DNA from 3 places in the Fictibacillus nanhaiensis genome. Region 1 is predicted to be linked to each of the others. Evidence: riboswitches for the same ligand, from Rfam matches in the RefSeq annotation. Region 1 holds a riboswitch; each other region holds the start of a gene.
The links. Region 1 has a riboswitch for cyclic di-AMP ahead of ACFS5O_RS01620 (potassium channel family protein). Riboswitches for the same ligand answer to the same signal wherever they lie in the genome.

Region 1 (7,811 bases):
ACCGTTTCAAAATTGGCTGACTATATGGGTGTAAAACCAAGTGCGATAACTGTTGGTGCGGATCGTTTGTACAAGCGTGGATTTGTGAGTCGTTACCGTAGTGATTTAGACCGTCGTATTGTCTATTTGGAGATTACTGACGAAGGACACGAAATCTTACGAGAAGCTGAAAATGAGAGAGTTAATTCTATAAGTAGTTATCTTAATCATTTGTCTCAAGAGGAATTAGGTATTTTTATTGATATTTATGAAAAGCTTGCTAGCGGAAATCATTCAAACTCAGACGAGATCGTCCTTACATCACAAACCAGTTGAGGAACTGGTTTTTTTTGTGCATATAACTCTGTTTTCTTTCAAAAGACTTCACTCATTATCTAACCAAACGAAAAGATCAGGGAGCAAGCGAATAGAAGTCTCTCTATTATTTTTTCATAGATTCGATTCTATTTAATTTCTTCACTGCATAGGATGTGATAGAAACGTTAACAGAAGTGGAGGGCTATACATGTTCACCCCGCAATTGAATATGAAGCGTTTACCTTTATTACTTGCCGGAGCCATGCTATTTATCGTCGTTGCCACTAGTTTTATCACATCCTTTGAGCACAAATATCGATTGAGTTCATCAACCATGCATAAGTGGTTAACGGAATTTTCTGGTGAAGCACTTGTTTATTTTATAGGGTGGGAAAATCGATATTTTACGCAAGAGCTTCCAAAAGCAAGTAAGCCGCCAGCGTTATCAAGTGTTCTGTTTGAATTAACGACAAGCATTAAGCCAGGAGATATCCGAAGTCTATTAGGAAACGAACTTCCTGGATTTGCGCTCTATGATTCAACGATCATTGTTGCTGGGGAAGGAACGGATTACACAAACCTAGCGTACGAGTCGCCGCCGCCTATGGAGCTCCTTCTAAGTGGTGAAGAAGCAGAAGTTCAAGATATTGAGCGATTGGAAGATCCAGATCCTTCTGATTCAGAAAAACCACCAGGTCAAACAACAAGCGGAAAGAAGATCGCTTATATCTATCATTCGCACAGTTGGGAATCATTCTTACCGCATTTAAAAGGTGTAACAAACCCTGACCATGCCATCCATTCTAAGGTAAACATCACGATGGTAGGGAAAAAGCTTGGAGAGGAATTAGAGGCGAGAGGAATTGGTACAACCGTTGACATGACTAACATGACGGAGCTTTTAAGAAAGAATAACACGGATTACCGTAAGAGTTACCCGATGTCACGTACACTCGTCCAAAGTGCGATGTCGAGCAACCAAGATATTGATTTAATTTTTGACCTGCATCGAGACTCGATGAGAGGGAAGTCTACAACTACAGAAATTAATGGGAAGTCTTACGCACGTACTTTGTTCGTTATCGGTAAAGCGAACCCTAATTTTGAAAACAACCAAAAAGCAGCGCAAGAGATCAATGCGATCTTAGATAAAAAATACCCTGGCTTAAGTCGTGGGGTTATCGGAAAAAACAAAACACAGGGAAATGGTGTTTATAATCAAGACCTTTCTGACCACGCTCTCCTTATCGAGTTTGGCGGTGTGGATAACAACATGGATGAGCTGTACAGAAGTGCAGAAGCAGTGGCTGAAGCAGTTGCAGAGTACTATTGGAAAGAAAATGGAGCGAAAAAAGAATAATGTTGAAAGGCTCTAGAGGTGGTGATAACCTCTGGAGCTTTTTTATGTGTTTCTATTTTGCGGAAATTAAAGTGGACAGTAAATTTACAAAAGTGGACAGTAAATTAGCGAAAGTGGACAGTAAAACTCAAAAAGTGGACAGTATTTTCTTAAAAGTCGACAGTAAGCGCTATAGAGGAGTCTGTGTATGGGCGCCTTTTTTTGTTATTGGCGGTAATTTGTCCAATTGACTAGTGAATCTGTCCGATTTGAAGATTAATCTGTCGGATTGGTCACATCATCTGTCCAATTCAAACCCTGCAAATTCCGAAGCGTCTGCGTACACAAAAAAACCGTTTCGAATGATTGAAACAATTCCTAATTTCATAACAGTCGTCATATCTGCAAATCCTATAAAAAAATGGTATAAAAAGAGAGAAGTCACTTGTTTTAATTACAAAGGGAAGGGAATAAAAGAGAGAAAGAGAAGATTGGTAAAAAGGAGCACGTGCATGAAACGAATATGGGAATTTTTTCTCACACTATTGTTACTCGTCTGTTTATACATCGTTTTCTTTGCAGAAGGATATGTAATCATCAAAACAGTATTTGGGCTCCTTTACATCGCAGTGATTCTGTATACGATCTATTCGTTAATGCTCGAGAACAGAACAGCTCAACATACACTTCTATGGATTTATGTATTGATATTGTTTCCATTTATCGGATATATGTTCTATCTTTATTCTGGCCAACTTTATTTGAAAGGTCATCTTTTTAAATCTAAAAGAAAAAAAGACAGGGACGAATGGATCAGAGTATCTAAACAGGAAGAAAAGCCTGATTTTAGTGATTTAAAAAGGCATCAACAGTGCTTTGCAACCCACGCTCATCATATTACCCTTACGCGTTTGAACAGAAAAACAAGTTCAAAAATATTAAAAAATGGCAAAGAGACATTTCCAGAAATTTTTGCAAGGTTGGAAGAAGCCAAGGAGTATATACATATTCAGTATTATATTTTCCGCTCAGATCGACTTGGTAAAGATATTATTGATTTGTTAATTAGAAAAGCCAATGAAGGTGTAAAAGTTAGGTTTCTATATGATGGAATAGGAAGTCTTTCTCTTCAGCAATATGACATTGACAGAATGAAAAAAGCAGGAATCTTAGTTGAAGCTTTCTTACCAGTACGATATGGCTTCTTTAATCAAAAACTCAATTTCAGAAACCATCGTAAGATTATCATTATCGATGGTAAGGTTGGATTTGTTGGAGGATTGAATGTAGGTGTCGAATATTTAGGAGAGGATCCTGAAATTGGTTTCTGGCGCGATACTCACATGGTAATGGAAGGAGAAGGTGTTCAAGTTCTTCATGCGATTTTTTTAATGGATTGGGAATATGTTTGTGGAGAAGATCTGTTAGAAGATAATCACCTTACTACCTCATACCCTGCTGAAGGAGACGGAACCGTTCATGTTGTTGCTAGTGGTCCAGACACCCAGCTAGGAATCATGAGTGATCTTTTCTATTCACTGATCTCATGTGCAGAGAAATCAATCTGGATTGCAACGCCATACTTCGTACCTAATGAAGCGATTCGAACAGCTTTAAGAGTGGCTGCTAAAAAAGGAGTTCAGGTTCGATTATTAGTTCCTGAAATCAATGATGGCTTTTTAACACAATATGCAACGCGTTCCTATTTCCCAGAACTTCTGCGTTCGGGAATAGAAATCTATTCCTACAAAAAAGGATTTCTTCATCAAAAGGTTATCATTATCGATGGTGATACAGCTTCGATCGGTACTGCTAATATGGATATGCGAAGTTTTCATCTTAATTTTGAAGTGAACGTGTTCTTGCTAAATACAGGATCTGTCCGTGATCTCGTAGAACAATACGAAGAAGACATGGTCGAATCTGTTAGAGTTAAGCCCGTTGAGTTTTACAAAAGAGGTTTATGGGAACGTACAAAAGAATCATTTGCTCGTTTATTCTCAGGGGTTCTGTAAAGCTCCTACTGTGACACAAAAAAACAAGAATAGAAAATCCTCCTCAGGAATAGGTTGTACGAGACCGTGTAACTTGAGGGGGATTTTTTATGGATTGGCTCGAGGCCTTAATATTGGGCATTGTACAAGGTGTGACTGAATTTTTACCCGTAAGTTCGACAGGACACCTGCTTCTTGGCAGGCAAATGTTTCAGCTAGAGGAAGCGGGTTTATTTTTGGATAGCATGCTTCATGTCGGAACACTTATTGCCGTGATGACGGTGTATTGGAGAGAAATTCTAAAAGTGATAAAAAGCCCCTTCAGCAAAACGGGCATTCTGCTGATAGCTGGTACGATACCGACCGCTATAATAGGACTGGCATTTAAAGATTTTTTTGAGGAGATCTCAAAAACTGGAATTACTGTAGGTTGGGAGTTTCTGATTACAGGTTTCTTGCTTTGGTGGGCTGACTCTTATAAACGGAATGGATACAAAGGAATTGATGATATTTCTATACGTGATGCACTTGTGATCGGCACGTTTCAAGGTGCAGCGATTCTTCCTGCTATTTCACGTTCTGGACTGACAATCGCAGCCGCGCTCTTCTGTAAGATCGACAAAAAAGCAGCTGCTTATTTTTCGTTTTTACTATCTATCCCATCTATTGCTGGGGGAGTAGTATTGCAGTCTAAGGATCTATTTGTAGGAGCACATCCTCCTATCTCTTATTCAGCATTATTGGTCGGTACTCTAGCGTCGGCTCTTTTTGGATATGTGGCGGTAAAGTGGATGATTAAACTTCTTCAAACCGGTACGTTAAAAGGGTTTGCTATTTATGTTTGGTTGATTGGAATCGTTGTATTGATTCTTCAATTTTCAGGTAAAATGTAAAGTATTTGTTAACCCTACAAAAATGGATTGACATTTAAAAGATAGAGGATTACAGTATATGTAATTCAAAATTTAGCAGGCTTTAGATCGCTGAATTTACAGTTATTTTATGGTGAAACTACTGTAAAACGGGGGAACCAATCTTTTGGGGTGAATTTTGCTCTATTAGCAAAAAGGGATACTCCAATCCCTAATCCGACAGCTAACCCCGTAAGCGTCATGTCACTGGAGAGGTCAATTTGGTGGAAAACCGGACCCGCTTTTTTGTGTGGTCTTTTTTTTGCGTTTTTTTACTTAAATTTGTATACCTCTTAACCAGCAAAACTAGAGAAATAACAAAGCAAAAACTTCATGGATTTTAAGGGGAGACCATAATGAAAAAACAGTTTGCAGTAATTGGATTAGGACGTTTTGGAGGAAGCATCTGTCGAGAATTTGCGACGATGGGCTATGATGTTCTAGCTATAGATAAAGATATGGAAAGAGTAAATGAGTTTGCAACAATAGCTACTCAAGCTGTTCAAGCAAACTCTACGGATGAGAACGTGATGAAGTCTTTAGGAATTCGAAATTTTAACCACGTCATCGTATCAATCGGAGAAGACATTCAATCAAGTATCTTAACCACTCTACTCCTAAAGGAATCAGGAGTTCAAAAGGTATGGGTTAAAGCACAGAATGACTATCATCACAAAGTGTTGGAGAAGCTAGGAGCAGACCGTATTATCCACCCAGAGCGCGATATGGCGCTTCGGGTTGCTCAACTCATTTCTTCTGAAAAAATTATTGATTTTATCGAGCTATCGCATGAACACAGTATTGTAGAGATAGGTGTAACGGATAAACTTGTTAACAAAACGTTAACAGATCTTGATGTTCGAGCACGTTATGGCTGTAATATTGTAGCAATCAAACGTGGAGACGAGATTCTCGTATCTCCTATTGCTGACGTATCTCTTCAATATGGAGATATACTCGTCGTAATCGGTCGAAACGAAGATCTAAATCGATTTGAGGATGAGGAAGTGTAAACATTGGCACTACATGTCAGAAAGCATAAACGTTTTTTGCATAACCCAATTAAATTGAATCCTCCTCAATTTTTAGCGTTGCTATTTTTATTTCTTATTTTTGTTGGCATGTGTTTGTTAAAGCTACCTGTCGCTCATGAAGAAACGTTATCTTGGGTAGATGCTTTTTTTATTGCCACTTCAGCAGCAACCGTAACAGGCTTAGCTACCGTTGATCCAGGTTCAACGTTTACCTTGTTTGGGGAGATCGTCATTTTATTTTTAATCCAAGTCGGAGGACTCGGGGTCATGTCCTTTGCATCACTCGTTGTTATTATGATGGGAAGAAAAATTTCCATCAAACAACGTGTATTGATGCAAGAAGCACTCAACCAGCCTTCTATCGGCGGTGTGATCCGTTTAGTTCGAAATTTATTTGTGTTTTCAATCGGAATTCAAATCATTGCTACCTTCTTATTATCATTGAGACTTGTGCCAGATTTAGGTGTGCGCAAAGGGATATACTACAGCATATTTCACGTCATATCCGCATACAATAATGCTGGTTTTTCACTCTGGTCTGATGGTTTGATGGGTTATGTAGGAGATCCAATGATGAATCTTGTCATATCATTCTTAATTATAACGGGTGGAATTGGATTTACCGTTTTAGTTGATATTTGGGTAAGCCGCCGCTGGAAAACACTCTCACTACATTCTAAAGTAATGTTGTTGTCCACTTTGATATTAAATGTTGTAGCAATCTTGTTTTTTTATCTTTTTGAGTTCAACAACCCTAAGACGATCGGGATGCTAACAGGCGCTGAACAATTTTGGGCTTCCTATTTTCAAGGTATTTCACCAAGAACAGCAGGTTTTAACTCGATTGATATGACAGCAATCAACCCTGATACATCTCTATTAATGGTCCTTTTGATGTTTGTTGGAGCAGGAAGTACTTCAACAGGTGGAGGGATCAAGCTGACAACGTTTGTCGTTATTATATTTACTGTTGCAGCCTTCTTGAAAGGTAATGAAGATACAGTCGTGATGAGAAGAACGATTAGAAACGCGGTGGTTTACAGAGCTCTTGCTATTACAACCATTTCAATTCTATTTATATTTGCAGCGCTATTTGTAATCACATATGTTCAAAAGGATACCTCGTTTATGGTTATCGTTTTTGAAGTGGTTTCAGCATTCGGGACAGTTGGATTAAGTATGGGGCTAACGCCAGATCTCACAATCATCGGAAAGATTGTGATCTGTATAGTAATGGTTTTCGGTAAATTAGGACCTTTAACGTTGGCATTTAGTCTGGCTAAACAAACAAAAGATAATATTAGATATCCAGACGGTGAAGTGTTCACGGGATAACGGGATAAAAAAAGCTAATGCACTGAGGGAAAGCTCCTTCATACTGCGTTAGCTTTTTTGGTTCTTTATGGGTTAATTGACTTCCTCTTGGGAAAGCTAAAACAAGATTTTAAAGAGAGGAAGAGAGATTATCATGCAAAAAATTAAAGAAGCTTTTCTCGTTTCTCCCTTTCTTGTCTTTTTTCTCGTCCATTCTGAACAAGTAGGGGTAGGGGTTTTAGGGTATCAGCGAATCATCGCTAAATACGCAGGGTATGATTCTTGGATATCGGTTATCATAGCAGCTGTTTTGGTACATCTTCTAATCTGGATGATCTATTACGTGCTTGATAATGGTGATGGAGATATTGTGACCACACATAAAACGTTGTTTGGCGGTTTTATAGGAAATCTATTTAACCTCTCTTTACTTCTCTATTTTCTGCTCTGGTCGATTACTGTACTAAGAACTTATATTGAAGTTATACAAGTATGGATGTTTCCGACTTTAAGTACTTGGAAAATTGCAGCTGTATTCCTTTTATTAACGTACTATGTTGTTTCTTCTGGTTTTCGAACGGTGGCAGGTATTTGTTTTCTAGGAGTGGTTATTCCATTAGGTCTGATCGTTTTGCTGGTGTATCCACTGGAATTCACTCATTTTTCTAACCTTTTGCCTGTATTCGATGAAAGTATGAAGGATTACTTGTCAGCAACAAAAAATATGATGCTGAGTTATCTTGGTTTTGAAACGCTACTTGTCTTTTATCCGTTTATCAAAAATGCTAAGCGATCGCAGAAATTTGCTCATCATGCCAATCTTTTTACATTTATGATGTACTTGCTAGTCACTTTGTTTTCATTTGCCTTTTTTAGCGAGGAACAATTGTCTAGAAATATTTGGGCAACATTATCTATGGTA
Region 2 (7,811 bases), on a different contig from region 1:
CATTAATTCTTCGTTGACCGCAATATCGGTAATAATAATTTCTGTTTTTCTCTCTTTCGGATTATCGAGCAGCATCTCAACTCGGTCGTTAATCGTTCCATGTGAACAATACGATATCTTACAATTGTCTCCAAATGCTAGTTGTGCTAAATAACCGCACGATTTTCCGTCTAAATCATTGTGTGAAAATAAATGAATCATGTCAGTATCCTCTCTATTATGCTCTCTGTCTAGAGTATCGTCATAAAGCATAAAGTTCAACCTTTAAAAAAATTTACTATATAGGCTTACTGCCTTTATGAATAGACCGAGCTGTTGCATTCTTATATATAGGAGAGAATATGCACAATTCTTCTTACGAGACACGAGAAAAATACATTTACAATGGATGGAATTAGGTGGAAAATGATTAGGTGGGTAATTATGTAAATTGGGGGTTTTGATGTGCAGGAATTTCTGAAAGTGTTTCAGAATAAAAACTTCAGAAAGTTGTTTTTTGCTGGTTTTACTTCAATGATGGGAAGTATTATCGGCGTTACAGCTTTTATGTTTTATTTGCTAGATAAGTTCGGTGAACAGCCTTTTTATGCAACCCTTGCCGAATTGATGTATTCTCTACCAACACTAGCTGTATTCTTTCTTGTAGGGGTGTTAGCTGATCGTATGGATCGTCAAAAGATCGCTCTCTATTGCGACTGGATCTGTGCAGGCCTATGCCTCCTATTAATGGGTGCAATTTGGCTAGATTGGATGCCTCTCATTTTTGTGATCCTGTTCTTAAGGAGTGCAGTGGGGAAATTCTTTCATCCAGCTGACCAAGCGATGGTACAAGGCGTACTATCGAAAGAGGAGTATGCCATTGCGGCTGGTTTAAATCAAATGGTAGGTAGTTTGTTTATGCTATTTGGAAATATGATCGCCATATTTATTTATTGGAGTGTAGGAATACAAGGAGCCATTGCATTTGATCTTCTTACATATGTTTTATCAGCCTTGTTCATTATGAGTATGAAAGTAAATGAAGATATTCGTCTACCGAACGGACAACAAAGGTTTAAAGATATCCGAGTAAAGATGGTATGGAAGGACTTTGTTTCAGGTTTTGTTTACATCAAACAATCTAAACTTCTGCTTTCTTTAATCTTTGGTTTTTTCTTGTTTGGTATAGTAAATGGTGGATTATCAGTTATGCCGGCATTTATCATGAAATACAAACTAGCACCTGACAATTATGAACAAATGATGATGTGGATGGGTATCCTATTCGGTGTATCCATACTCTCTGGCAGTGTATTATGTTCGATGCTCGCTAAAAAGATTAGACTCTCGTATGCCATTGTTCTCGGTCTGTTTGTTAGTGGCGTATCCCTTGGTTTGTGCGCGCTTGCGCCAAATGTATGGTCATTCTTTATTTTGACCGGATTGGCTGGGTTTAGCATACCATTAATCAATATTGGGATCGGAGGCTGGTTACCAAAAATCGTTGACCCGAAAATGATGGGGCGTGTCCAAGGGTGGATCTCACCGATCAATATGTTATCTCATACGATGACTCTCGGTTTAATCGCATTGTTTTTCCCGAAGATTTTAACAGTCGAGATGCTGTTTTGGGTGGTTGGAGGGTGTCTGATTGTTGTTGGACTCTTCTACATGTTAACTTTACCAAAGTATGATATCGATGATGAAGAAAACAAAAATGAGTTACATTTAGAAAAAGTACCAGTTTAAAGGTGGAGATTATGGCGAAGCCCTTTTATAATGAAGAGCGGAGGGGAAGTCATGGCATCATTTCAAAACATATTATTCTGGATCTTTTTAATCTTACCGATCATTCTTTTCTTTGTAGCAATCGCAAGAACTTCATGGGTTTTAATGCTTGTAAACATGTTTTTAGCTCTGCCGATCATTTGGTTTGTGAGCTGGGTTACAGAAAGTTATGGTGCTGTCTTTGTGATAATTGCAATCCATCTGTTCACAGGAGTATGGCTATGGACGAAAAGACAGAGATTGGATTTTAGATCTTTTTAAAAAAGCTGAGCAAAGTTTTATTTGCTCAGTTTTTTTATGAATTTTTTTCGATTTGGTATTAAAACTTTGCAAGTAACACTTTATTTAATTTTAATATTCTGACTATTATTTAATTTGAAAAACATCGTAAATAAAAGAAATTAATAGAAAATAGTTGATTTGTTTTGTTTACATGAAATAAAACAGCATATTTTGGTTATTTTCGTATGAATCCTTAAAATTTTGAAGTTTTTACTTCGTTTACAAGGAACAAAAGCAGGAGTAATATATTTCTTATCGTAAAACTTTAAAATTTTTCCATGACCGCTGAATCCAATTTTGGAACGGAGGAACCATCGGCAGTTCTTTACTGCCTGGGGTGAAACTTATTTAAGTCGGGCGACTTCTGCCGTCCGAACCCGTCAGCTAACTTCGTAAGCGTGGTAGGAGAGGGAAGGTGAACATAAAAAAAGCAATGACCAATTAAAAAATATGATATTTATATCATGCGTCTTTATCGCTTAATTCCTAAAACTTTAGGAAGCGGGGGAACCAACCGCAGTCCAACGTGACTGCATGGGGTGAATCTCGAGAGATCGAGTAGGGCTACTCTCAAGCCCGAATCCGTCAGCTAACTCCGTAAGCGTTCAGAGAGAGGCAACAAATTTCGTGTGTTTACACGCTTATTCAAGTATGTGTAGAAGCCGCGAGAAGAGTTCCTCTTCCGCAGGCTTCTTTTTTGTTGCCTTTTTTACCGAAATGGAGGATGTAACGATGGAGAAATCATCTAGGAACGTGCTCATAATGTTTCCTGATCAAGTTTCAGATGTGTTTATTTCAAAACTAAGATTATGTGACGACTATCAATCTATTGTTCTCTGTGTTCCTAACCGAGATGAAGCAGATAGACTCTCACAAGTTGGTTTTCAACATGTGTATGTCATGAATTATGGTGACAAGCGTAAATTCATCGGGATGGTAGGTCCTTTTGTTCAAAAGATCATTGTTGTTGAATCTGGATTTTTAGAATGCTGCCAAACGATTGAACTTATTCGCAGCATCTATAACATACCTGTTTATGTCATCAAATCAGACACACGGTATATTTCCAGAGTTTATAAGGAGTTAGGTGCCGATTACGTAATTTATAACAAAACCGGAAATATTCAATTCTTACTTTCTTCATAAAAAAAGAGCGGAGGAATTCATTTATGAGATTAAGTCCAAACGAAATTGAACAGATTTTGTTAAAAGCGAAAAGAGATCAGTTAAATGCTTATTATGCAAGTGTGATTCAACATAGTCTCTCCAAATGGGTCATTCAAGACACGCTTAGAAGCAAAGGATAAACCATTCTATAAGAGGGGACTCATCGTATGTGTTCCCTCTCTATTTCAGACCAATGATAGGCAGGGGAAAACATGGGAGCAGAGTCAGTTGTATTATTGCCAAAAAGATTGTCGATCGGACAGATCAATGAATTTGTCAATGCTGCTGGTTCTTTTGAAAGTGAGATTCTTTTCTTTTATCAAGGCATACAGATTAATGCGAAAGGCTTGCTCTCTGTTAATCTATTTTTTTTGTCGCATTATTCTAAAAATCTGGATGAACCGATCACCCTTAGAGTGGAAGGGTCTGACGCACAAGTTGCGCTTAAAGATTTGTCACACATGCTATCAAGTTTTTACGAGTAGTTTACTAGTTAGTTTAGGAGGAAATTGCATTGTTAGATCTATATATGGTTTTAACTCTAATCGTTTCATTTTTGGTGTATTTTAACTTTATTTACTGGTGTGATCGAGTTGTTGGAGGAGAGACGAAAAAATGATAATAACGATGGTTGCAACAGGTGGCGTGTTTTTGTACTTAGTATACGCATTGATTAATCCTGAAAAATTTTAACGTTAATGTTTAACATACACTTAAAGGTTCATATAGGAGGAACAAAGTAATGGGCGTTTTACAAATGGCAATCGTGATTCTTTTATTGCTTCTGATCGTTAAACCACTAGGAAGCTATATCTATCACGTATTTTCCAACAAATCTAACAAAACAGATAAAGTGTTTGCTGGAATTGAAAAGATCATTTATTCCATATCTGGAATAAAAGAAAGACCAGGCATGACATGGAAAAAGTATACGATGTCATTATTATTAACGAACATTGTTCTGGTCGCAGTCGGTTATGTCATTTTAAGACTTCAAAAGTGGCTTCCGTTAAACCCTAGCCAGATTGACAACATGGAATCGACATTATCCTTTAATACGATTGTCAGTTTTATGACGAATACAAACCTACAACACTACAGTGGAGAAACAGGACTCTCATACTTTTCTCAAATGTCGGTCATCATGATGATGATGTTTACATCTGCCGTGACAGGAATCATTGTAGCAATTGCATTTATTCGTGGTATTACAAGCAAAGGTGCAACGATTGGTAACTTCTTTGAAGACTTTATAAAAGGCCATACTCGGCTACTTATTCCAATGGCTGTTGTCGTCACCCTCGTCTTAGTTGGATTAAAAGTTCCACAAACGTTAGATGGTACGATTCAGATTACAACGTTAGAAGGAGAGAAGCAGGAAATCGCAACAGGGCCAGTCGCTTCACTCGTTTCTATTAAACACTTAGGTACGAACGGTGGGGGGTTCTTCGGAGTGAACTCAGCACATCCTTTTGAGAATCCTAGTCCGTTAACTAATGTGATCGAAATACTTTCAATGTGGTGTATACCTGCTGCATTAACATACACGTATGGACGTTTTGCTAAAAATCAAAAACAAGGCTGGGTTATTTTCGGTGCAATGGCCATTCTCTTTATTGCGTTCTTATCTTTAATCTATATTTCCGAAAGTAACGGAAATCCAGCAATGAATGCTATCGGTCTTAGTTCAGAACAAGGAAGCATGGAAGGAAAAGAAGTTCGTTTTGGAACGGCTCAATCTGCACTGTTTAGCACAGTAACGACAGCTGCTACAACAGGAACGGTCAATAACATGCATGATACCTTGACTCCGCTTGGTGGAATTACACCATTATCACTTATGATGTTAAATACAGTGTTTGGCGGAGATGGAGTAGGTTTAGTGAACATGCTCATGTATGCGATCATCGGAGTGTTCATCTGCGGTCTGATGGTTGGTCGTACACCAGAATTTTTAGGCCGTAAAATAGAGCCAAGAGAAATGAAACTTATAACGATAGCACTTCTTGCACACCCGTTGATTATATTGGGTCCGACTGCCTTAGCTTTTATGACAGAGCTTGGAAAAGGGGCGATAAGCAACCCGGGATTCCATGGTATTTCACAAGTTCTCTATGAGTATACTTCTGCTGCAGCAAATAACGGCTCAGGCTTTGAGGGTCTTGGAGACAATACGCCTTTTTGGAATATCTCAACTGGACTTGTCATGCTGCTTGGGAGGTACGTTTCCATCATCGCTTTGCTCGCTGTAGCAGGGTCTCTAGTAAAAAAACAACCTGTTCCTGAAACGATTGGTACGTTTAGAACAGACAACATCCTTTTTGTAGGTATTCTTGTTGGGGCAGTGCTTATTATTGGTGCGTTAACCTTCTTACCTGTAATGGCGCTTGGACCAATAGCTGAATACTTGTCGATCCGTTAATTTAGAGAGGTGCAGATAAAAATGAATCAATCCAAACAGAGTGTTCGTTCTGGCCTCATCAGCCGAGCGATGGTGGAAAGTATAGTGAAGTTAAATCCAATAACGATGATGAAAAATCCGGTTATGTTCGTAGTAGAGATCGGAACATTCCTTGTCTTGCTCATGATGATCATGCCTAAGCAGTTTGATGCTGAAGGTAGATTTGGTTATAACTTATCGGTTTTCTTAATCCTTTTATTCACCATTCTATTTGCAAACTTTGCAGAAGCCTTAGCAGAAGGTAGAGGAAAAGCGCAAGCCGATAGTTTAAAGAAAACGAAAAAAGGCACGATCGCAAAAAAAGTGGTTAAATCAGGAACGATCAAAGAAGTATCTTCAGAAGATCTTCGTAAAGGAGATATTGTTTTAATCGAGACAGGTGACATGGTTCCGGGTGACGGTGAGATTATCGAAGGGCTTGCGTCCATTGATGAATCTGCTATCACAGGAGAATCAGCACCAGTCATTAAAGAAGCAGGAGGAGATTTTAGTTCTGTAACAGGCGGCACAAAAGTGGTCAGTGACTTTATTAAAGTTAGGATTACAGCAGATCCAGGTGAGTCATTCTTAGATAAGATGATCTCCTTAGTAGAAGGAGCTAAACGTCAAAAGACACCGAACGAGATCGCACTTAACATTTTGCTTGTAACGTTGACGATCATCTTCTTGTTAGTAGTCGTAACGATTGTTCCAATAGCTGATTATGTAGGAGTAAATCTAGAAGTTTCAACACTAATAGCTCTACTCGTCTGTCTCATTCCAACAACGATTGGTGCGTTATTATCAGCGATTGGAATCGCTGGTATGGACCGTGTAACACGCTTTAACGTATTAGCGATGTCAGGAAAAGCAGTTGAAGCAGCAGGTGATATTAATACCATCATCCTAGATAAGACAGGGACGATTACATTTGGTAACCGTCTAGCTGCAGAATTTATTCCGGTAGGATGGTCTTCAAAGAAAGAGTTAACTGAAATGGCAGTGGTAACATCCTTATTTGATGAAACACCGGAAGGAAGATCAGTAGTAGAGTTGGCAAGGAAACAAGGGTTTACTTCGGATACCTCGAAGTATGAATCAGGCGACATTGTACCTTTTACAGCAGAAGAACGTATGAGTGGAATTAATTTGAATGGTTTTCATTATCGAAAGGGTGCTGTTGACTCCATCATTAAGTTTGTAGAGAAGCAAGCAGGAGAGATTCCAGAAGATCTGAAAAAGAAAAGTGATGAGATAGCGAAAAAAGGTGGCACTCCGCTTGCTGTTTGTATGAATGATAGAATCTATGGATTGATCTATTTAAAAGATACCGTTAAGCCGGGAATGCGTGAACGTTTTGATGAACTAAGAAAAATGGGGATCAAAACAATCATGTGTACAGGAGATAACCCCTTAACTGCTGCAACCATCGCAAAAGAAGCAGGGGTGGATGACTTTATTGCCGAATCAAAACCTGAAGATAAGATACGTGTGATCCGTGAAGAGCAGGAAAAAGGAAAACTAGTTGCTATGACAGGAGATGGAACGAACGACGCCCCAGCACTTGCTCAAGCAGATGTTGGACTCGCGATGAACTCGGGAACAATAGCAGCTAAGGAAGCGGCAAACATGGTTGATCTTGATTCAGACCCAACGAAAATCATTGAAGTGGTAGCGATTGGCAAACAGTTGCTCATGACTAGAGGATCTCTGACCACTTTTAGTATCGCGAATGATATTGCGAAGTATTTCGCCATTATACCTGCCATGTTTACAGCTGCTATACCAGAGATGCAGGCTCTCAATATTATGGGGTTACATTCTCCAACGAGTGCCATTATTTCAGCACTGATCTTTAACGCGATCATCATACCGCTCTTGATTCCACTTGCCATGAAGGGCGTTAAATACGTGCCGATGAGTGCAAACAAATTGTTGTATAAAAACATTGTTATCTATGGAGTGGGAGGAATTGTAGTCCCGTTTATAGGGATTAAGCTGATCGACATGATTGTAAAAGTATTCATGTAACAATGAACGGGAGGATTATGAGTGTGTTTAAAATAATTAGATTGTCACTATTATTGATCGTACTATGCGGTATCGTCTACCCGGTTGCTATGACAGGGCTAGCACACACGATCTTTCCGTCACA
Region 3 (7,811 bases), on a different contig from region 1:
AGTCATTAAGACAAGCGGATCATATCTTTGTTTTTATCGGAACTAATGATTTTCGTAAGGCTGCCGGCTGGAACTTCCGTCAGTTGCCACAGCAGAAATTAGTACTTGGAAAAGAAAAGCTAAGAAACAACTTAAGTAAAACACTTACAGTCGTGAGGGAGAACAATTCCTTTGCACCTATCTATGTATTAGGTCTTTATAATCCTTATTTCGGAAAAGAATACGATCCTGCAGCTGCAGAGAGTATTAAATCTTGGAATGAAGCAATCGTAGAAGCGAGTCAGGCAAGCACGCTTACAAAATACATCTCAACCTTTGAACTTTATGAAAACGTTGAGAAAAAACTGTATTTTTCTGATTCTATCCATCCCAATAGAAGAGGATATAACAGATTAGGAAACTGGGTTTATAACCAGTGGAAGCCTTTAAACCAGGAATGATCTCTTAGAAGCTGATACTTCTAAGAGATTTTTTTATTTCTTATTAGAAGGTTGTTGTCGTAAACTTTGTTGCTTTTGGAAGTGTTGATCTCCGTTCCAGGCTGCTCGCTTTCCACGGGGCAGGCGCTGAGCCACATTCGTACGTTTCACTCTTAAGTGTCTCAGCTGCCCGCCTGTCCCTTAGGAGTCTCGCACCTTCCTCTACAATCAATTTTCAAAGGTGACAAAGAGTTCAAAGCAACAATCTTATAAGATAAGAGCGGTATAAAACGCTGTTGTCGTAATCTTGCTTGCTCTTTGGAAGAAGCTTATTTCAGTTGCTCGGTTTCCCTTGGGGCAGGCGAGGAGTCGCGAACATTCCATTCCAATCAATTGTCAATGGAAGTAAGGAATCGATAGGCACAATTCATTAGAGAAAAACATTTAAAAAAACGGTTGACTTGAGAATGATTATCATTATAATTAGAAGTGAAGTTGATAATCGTTTTCAATTACTTATACATAGAAGGAGTAACTGACATATGTTTAAAAAGAATCTTTTTACGGTTGTTACAATGGTCCTACTAGCTGCTTTAGTCTTAGCAGGCTGTGGTAAATCAAACGAGGGTGCAAGTTCGAATAATAATGATACAAAAAAAGAAGAAGTAAACCTATATACAAGTCGTCACTATGAAGTTGATGATAAAATCTTTGCTGATTTCACAAAAGAGACAGGAATTAAAGTCAACCTTATTAAAGGTAAAGAAGATGAGTTGATCGAGCGTCTTACAAGAGAAGGGAAAGCAACAAAAGGAGACCTTTTCTTCACATCTGATGCTGGACGTTTACACTGGGCAAAAGATAAAGACCTCTTACAGAGTGTTGAAAGTGAGACATTAAATAAAAATATTCCTGATAATTTAAGAGATAAAGACAATCAATGGTTCGGTCTAACAAAACGTGCACGTGTTATCGTATATGATCAGAAAAAAGTAGACAAATCAGAACTATCTACTTATGAAGCGTTAACTGAAGACAAATGGAAAGGTAAAGTACTGATTCGTTCATCAGAAAATATTTACAATCAATCATTAGTATCATCCTTTATTTCATTAAACGGAAAAGATGAAGCGAAGAAGTGGGCAGAAGGGATCGTTAAAAACATGGCTCGTGATCCACAAGGTGGTGACAAAGACCAAGCGAAAGGTATCGCTGCTGGTGAAGGTGATGTTGCCATCATGAACTCATACTATTTTGGTCAGATGTTGAACTCAGAAGATCCTGAAGAAGTGAAAGTTGCTAAACAGCTAAGTGTGTTCTTCCCTAATCAAGAAACAACAGGAACGCACATCAATATTAGTGGTATAGGTGTTACGAAACACGCTAACAACAAAGAGAATGCTATAAAATTAATGGAATATCTGTCTAGTCCAAAAGTTCAAGAAGTATTTGCTGAAGCCAATTACGAGTATCCGGTTAATAAAGAAGTAGAACCTTCAGAGCTTTTAAAGTCTTGGGGTCCGTTTAAAGAACAAGATCTTAACCTTTCTGAGTTAGGTGAAAACAATGCAGATGCTGTTAAAATTATGAATGAAGTTAGCTGGAAATAAACTTAAATATTTTGCCGTATCACGATTTGTGATACGGCTAATTCCATGTAAAAACAAACAACAAGAACAATGCTGATGAGTAAAGAAGGTGAAAATATTGTATTACATTCGAAAAATGAGATCACAGTTTAATAGTTGGGCTTTGCTTAGTGTGATTTTTTCTATTTTAATCCTTTTACCGGCTTTGCTCATCATGGTTCAGTTATTCGCTGAGAGTAATGAGAATTGGGAACACATTAAAGAGTATATGTTGAAAAATTATATCGTAAATTCCGTAACACTCGTTAGTTTTACTGGTCTTTTCACAGTGTTAATCGGGGTAAGTGCGGCATGGCTAGTTTCCGCATATAAAGTTCCGATGCATCGGTTCTTTAAGTGGGGTCTTATCCTCCCGCTTGCGATTCCACCTTACATTGGGGCTTATACGTACCATGGCATTTTAAATTATACAGGTGTCATTCAAACGTCATTAAGGAACCAGTTTGGTATAAAAGTGGACCAAAAGTTCTTTGACATCATGAACATTCCCGGTGCTGTTTTTATCTTTACGATGTTCCTGTATCCATATGTATATATCATCACAAAAAGTTTCTTAGAAAATCAGTCATCATCACTGATTGAGAATGCACGGTTGCTAGGCAAAGGATCGTTCATGACATTTATACAAGTCGTCCTTCCTGTATCACGTGCAGCGATTGTAGGTGGTGTTAGCTTAGTCATTCTTGAAGTCTTCAATGATTACGGGGTAGTAAAGTATTTCGGTATTCAAACCTTTAGTACAGCCATATTTCAAGCGTGGTTTGGGATGGGGGATATCTATTCAGCTATCAAGTTAGCGGGTACTTTGATGTTTATCGTAGTTTTGATCTTGATCTTAGAAAAAGTAATAAGAGGCAGAAAACAGTATAGTTATTCCACTTCAAAAGTCCGCCCGTTACAACCTAAAGAACTTAAAGGTTGGAAAAAGTTTGCTGTGCTATCTTTTTTTCTTTCTTTATTTGCTCTAGCTTTCGCCATTCCTTTTATACAGCTTTTACATTGGGTGTATATGACTTATGACGTGATTTTAAGTGCTGCATTTGCAGATTTGATCTGGAATTCAGTTTTTGTTGCTGCTGTAGGTTCACTTCTTATCATAATGGTGGCTTTAATCATCGCTAACTTTAGTCGTCTTTCAAAAGGTTGGACCGGAAAGTTTTTTTCAAAAATTACGGTTCTAGGCTATTCAATCCCGGGAGCTGTAATTGCTATAGGCGTCCTTACTTTATTTCTCTTCCTAGATCAAAAGGTCATATCGTTATACGAATGGCTTGGGTTAGAGCCAACACTTGTACTAAGCCTCAGTATTAGTATGCTGATCTTTGCTTATGTTGTTCGCTTTCTTGCCGTTGGTTTTAACTCGATCGAATCAGGTTTTGATAAAGTAGGAACCGTTTTTACAGAAGCTTCAAGAACATTAGGGATGTCAGTGACAAAGACATTCTTTAAAGTAGATATCAAAATGATCAAAGGTGCGATTGCTGGTGGTTTCATTCTAGTTTTCGTAGATATTTTAAAAGAGCTGCCTCTCACTCTTATCCTGCAGCCTTTTAACTTCTATACGTTGGCTACAAAAACATTTCAATATGCAAGCGATGAACGTATTCACGAAGCCTCTGTTTCATCCATGGTGATTATTTGTATAAGTGCACTTTCGATCTTCTTTTTACACAGAGTTTTAGAAAAGGAGCCAAAATAATGTTTGTTCAAATCAAAGACTTAACGTTTCGTTACAAAAATTCGCAAAAACCTCTGTTCGAAAACCTGTCTCTAAGCTTTAAACAGGGAGAAGTTTCAGTAATCTTAGGAGAAAGCGGCAGTGGGAAAAGTACGTTACTTCGTCTTATAGCAGGGCTAGAAGTGCCATCGAAAGGATCAATTCTGATCGATCAGGCAGTCATGAATGATACATTCCGTTTTGTCCAGCCAGAAAAACGTGGCGTTGGTTTGGTTTTTCAAGATTATGCTTTGTTTCCTCATATGACAGTTGAAAAGAACATAAAATTTGGCTTAACAAAAATGAATCGTAAACAGAAACAAGCAAGAATGGAAGAATTATTGACTATTGTAGGTATGGAGGACTATGCTTCCCGTTATCCTTATGAATTGAGCGGTGGTCAACAGCAGCGTGTAGCATTAGCAAGAGCTATGGCTCCAAATCCATCTTTGATCATGTTTGATGAACCTTTTAGTAATCTTGACTCTAAGCTGCAATTACAGATTCGTGATGAGTTACAAGAAATCCTCAAACGTACTGGAATCACTTCTATATTTGTTACTCACGATGAAGAGGATGCTCGTGCTATTGGGGATCGTATTATACTAATGAACAATGGAAAGATTCAAGATGAAGGTCGGCCGGAAATGGTATTACAGAAGAGTAAAGAAAAGTTATCATTAGCATATGTATAAAAAAAAACCGGGATATCCCGGTTTTTATTTTTTGAATTGAGTATCTAATTTTCCGTTCATGTCGATTAAAAATCCGATTTCACGGCCTAATAATTCACCTAGTTCTTTTGCCTTTTTTTCGCTTTCGTTCTTTATTTGTTCAATCGTCAGTTCACCTTTTAGCTTCGATGCTCCAACGATAATACTTAAGTCACCTTTTTCATAAAATACAATTTTCATTTATAAATACCTCCCTGAAAAATAGAACCTTCTACATCATTCGTTTTTTTTTCACATGCTTATGGGGTAGAAGTGAGAATATGGAAAAACATTCATTGTGAAACAATTAATTGGAATAAATAAGTATGGCGCGTTTTCTTGACAAAAATTTATGTATGTTGATAAAATTAGAGCATATTATATATGATTCGCTGAATTCTAATGTTCTATTCGACAGAATATTTAGAGGCGGGGGAACCACAATTCGGCTTTTAAGCCTTGGGATGAATTTGTGCTTGCACAAAAGGGACAACTCTCAATTTCCTAATCCGACAGCTAACCTCGTAAGCGTTTTTGGAGAGAGAACTCTATACATGGGCTAAGTCTATGTGTTGCGGTGTATTCCCACGGAAAATCCTCTCTATTTTCGGTGGGTTTTTATATGCAACAAATAGGGCATGTATAAGTATAAATTTCTTCAAGGGTATTGCACGTAAAATAGTAAGAAAATTATAACAAAGGGGGTACTTTTATTATGAAATTATCTACAAAAATTTTAATTGCTCTAGCACTTGGTGTAGTTGCAGGTCTTATTCTTAATCTAGCTGTGCCTGATGCATTCTCAACTCTGGATAAATATGTTTTGAAACCAGTTGGGACATTGTTCTTAAACCTTATTAAAATGTTGGTTGTCCCAATCGTCTTCTTCTCAATCGTATTAGGAACTGCAGGTTTAGGTGATCCAAAGAAACTTGGAAGAGTTGGGGCAAAAACAGTTGGTTATTTCTTAGGAACTACAACGATTGCTATTATTATTGCTATGGCTTTAGCACTTGTCTTTAAACCTGGTGTAGGGGATTTTAAAACAGAAGGTGCCAAGTTCGAGCAACAAGAAGCACCGGCAGTAACAGATACGCTACTGAATATCATTCCTACTAACCCTATTCAAGCAATGGCTGAAGGAAACATGCTTCAAATTATTGCATTCTCTGTATTTGTAGGATTCGCTTTAACCATGTTAGGTAGCAAGACTAAAGGTGTGATGGATTTAATCGAGCAAGGTAACGATATTATGATGTACCTCGTAAACCTGATCATGAAATTTGCTCCATATGGTGCTTTTGCTTTAATTGCATCAGCAGTTGGAAGTCAAGGTATGGATGCGATTAAAGCGATGGGATTATACATGAGTGTAGTTATTTTAGCTTTATTCATTCACTCTGTTGTAGCCTATGGAGGTTCGATCGCACTATTTGCAAAGAAGAGTCCGATTTGGTTCTTTAAAGGCTTTGCACCAGCAATGTCAGTAGCATTCAGTACATCAAGTTCAAATGCAACACTTCCGATCTCAATGAAAACAGCTCAAGAGAATCTGGGTGTTCGAAAATCAATCAGTGGATTTGTCCAACCGCTTGGCGCAACGATCAACATGGATGGAACAGCCATCATGCAAGGTGTTGCGACAATCTTTATCGCGCAAGTTTACGATGTTAATTTGGGTATCACAGAAATGCTTACCGTTATCTTAACAGCGGTACTTGCAAGTATCGGTACAGCAGGTGTTCCTGGAGTTGGATTGATCATGTTAGCGATGGTATTGAACTCTGTAGGATTACCTGTCGAGGGGATTGCTCTAATCCTAGGTGTTGATAGACTTCTTGATATGCTTAGAACAGCTGTTAACATCACAGGTGATGCTGCTTGTGCGGTAATCGTTGATAAAGGGGAAGATAAACATCTTGGAACTCGTGAACATGAAGTGAGTGCTTAAATAATGCTTTAAAAGGTCACAGTGAATATACCTACTGTGGCCTTTTTTATATGCGGATATCATTAGTTTGTTAAGGTTGAGTAAATAAATGTAAGCACAGAGGAAAAATCATGTTAAAATAAGAAGATACATAATGAGATTTCGGAGTGATCTTCTTGGAAAAATGGCTAGAGATACTAACGCTTGCTGCAAAGATCATATGGGTACAGATTCAAACCGTCATTCATCCTATCATCGAGTTAATAGAGAGTGCGATGAACTCTTTTTGGTTTGTCTTTTCACTTACGATCATCGCAGGATACGTATTGCTTATGCTTGTACAGAACGCAATTACCTTCTATCAAGCTCATAACTTTATTCACAGAAAAATGAATAACGAACCCGTTAACGATATTGAATTTGCTCTATTTATGAAGTCACTTTGGAAAAAAGATCGATCTAAAGGATTATTGGCCAATGCCAAATCGGCTAAGAGCAGATACCTTCAATTCAATGCACAAGAACGTTTGTCACTACAAAACTATTTACAGCATCGGTTACGTTTTTTACGTGCGAACCAGCCGTTGTTCATACTAGGTGCTGTGATAATAGGATTGCTTTCAAGCATTTCAGTGAATGTACTACCGATCGAGGCAGCTGAAGTAAATGCAGAAAACGTATTAAAAACAACTCTGTTTATTCTTTCCTGGCTGTTGATCATGCAAGCTAAATATGTTGCTATGAAAAAACAAACGTACTATCATCTAGCATGGATGCAAGATACTAACCGTACGACAACGGTTGATTACATGCAGGAAGAGGATGTTACAATTTCAACAAACAAAGAAAACAACCCTGCGTATTAACGTGATACGTAAGGGTTGTTTTTTATCCAGAACCGATAAGGGTAATGAACGGCCTCTTCGGCATATTGTATTCCTATACGAGGGCCAGAGATAATTTCATCTGGTACGATATTCATTCCTTCTTCTATTCGTATATTTTCCTCATTCAATTTCTTGCCATTATCACTTAGTGTAAACCCCATTGCTTTACTTAGTTTACCAGGACCGTTTGTAAGTTGAATCTCATTCTTTGCACTCGCTCTTCTTTTCTTCATTTTTTCAATTCCCTCAATCGGTTGAAGTGCTCTAATGAGAATAGCTTCAGGTTTATGTAAAGGGCCCGAAACGATATTAAAACACACATGCATTCCATAAATAAAATAGGTATAAATCATACCTGCTTCACCATACATCACTTCTGTTCTAGCAGTTCTGCGATTGTTATACGAATGAGCAGCACGATCTTCAGGTCCGAGATAGGCTTCTGTTTCCACGATGTATCCAGATGTTATTCCGTTATCATCGACATGAATCAATT

Region 2: another riboswitch for cyclic di-AMP. It lies ahead of ACFS5O_RS17975 (hypothetical protein); the one in region 1 lies ahead of ACFS5O_RS01620 (potassium channel family protein).
Region 3: another riboswitch for cyclic di-AMP. It lies ahead of ACFS5O_RS08755 (dicarboxylate/amino acid:cation symporter); the one in region 1 lies ahead of ACFS5O_RS01620 (potassium channel family protein).

What each region holds. Positions count from the first base shown of each region.
Region 1 covers NZ_JBHUPF010000002.1:226,089-233,899, forward strand. The annotation lists gene ACFS5O_RS01600 (MarR family winged helix-turn-helix transcriptional regulator) at 1-315, shown strand, start outside; gene spoIIP (stage II sporulation protein P) at 506-1,657, shown strand; gene cls (cardiolipin synthase) at 2,149-3,651, shown strand; gene ACFS5O_RS01615 (undecaprenyl-diphosphate phosphatase) at 3,741-4,523, shown strand; cyclic di-AMP (ydaO/yuaA leader) riboswitch at 4,602-4,756, shown strand; gene ACFS5O_RS01620 (potassium channel family protein) at 4,898-5,554, shown strand; gene ACFS5O_RS01625 (TrkH family potassium uptake protein) at 5,558-6,910, shown strand; gene ACFS5O_RS01630 (GerAB/ArcD/ProY family transporter) at 7,044-7,811, shown strand, end outside.
Region 2 covers NZ_JBHUPF010000006.1:2,784,723-2,792,533, reverse strand. The annotation lists gene ACFS5O_RS17990 (DHH family phosphoesterase) at 1-201, opposite strand, end outside; gene ACFS5O_RS17985 (MFS transporter) at 445-1,728, shown strand; gene ACFS5O_RS17980 (hypothetical protein) at 1,780-2,028, shown strand; cyclic di-AMP (ydaO/yuaA leader) riboswitch at 2,323-2,464, shown strand; cyclic di-AMP (ydaO/yuaA leader) riboswitch at 2,516-2,669, shown strand; gene ACFS5O_RS17975 (hypothetical protein) at 2,782-3,195, shown strand; gene ACFS5O_RS17970 (hypothetical protein) at 3,219-3,356, shown strand; gene ACFS5O_RS17965 (HPr family phosphocarrier protein) at 3,429-3,701, shown strand; gene kdpF (K(+)-transporting ATPase subunit F) at 3,832-3,909, shown strand; gene kdpA (potassium-transporting ATPase subunit KdpA) at 3,959-5,638, shown strand; gene kdpB (potassium-transporting ATPase subunit KdpB) at 5,660-7,687, shown strand; gene kdpC (potassium-transporting ATPase subunit KdpC) at 7,705-7,811, shown strand, end outside.
Region 3 covers NZ_JBHUPF010000006.1:1,022,261-1,030,071, forward strand. The annotation lists gene ACFS5O_RS08730 (GDSL-type esterase/lipase family protein) at 1-440, shown strand, start outside; gene ACFS5O_RS08735 (Fe(3+) ABC transporter substrate-binding protein) at 962-2,029, shown strand; gene ACFS5O_RS08740 (ABC transporter permease) at 2,145-3,767, shown strand; gene ACFS5O_RS08745 (ABC transporter ATP-binding protein) at 3,767-4,480, shown strand; gene ACFS5O_RS08750 (hypothetical protein) at 4,505-4,699, opposite strand; cyclic di-AMP (ydaO/yuaA leader) riboswitch at 4,879-5,044, shown strand; gene ACFS5O_RS08755 (dicarboxylate/amino acid:cation symporter) at 5,214-6,449, shown strand; gene ACFS5O_RS08760 (hypothetical protein) at 6,605-7,294, shown strand; gene ACFS5O_RS08765 (DNA-3-methyladenine glycosylase) at 7,291-7,811, opposite strand, start outside.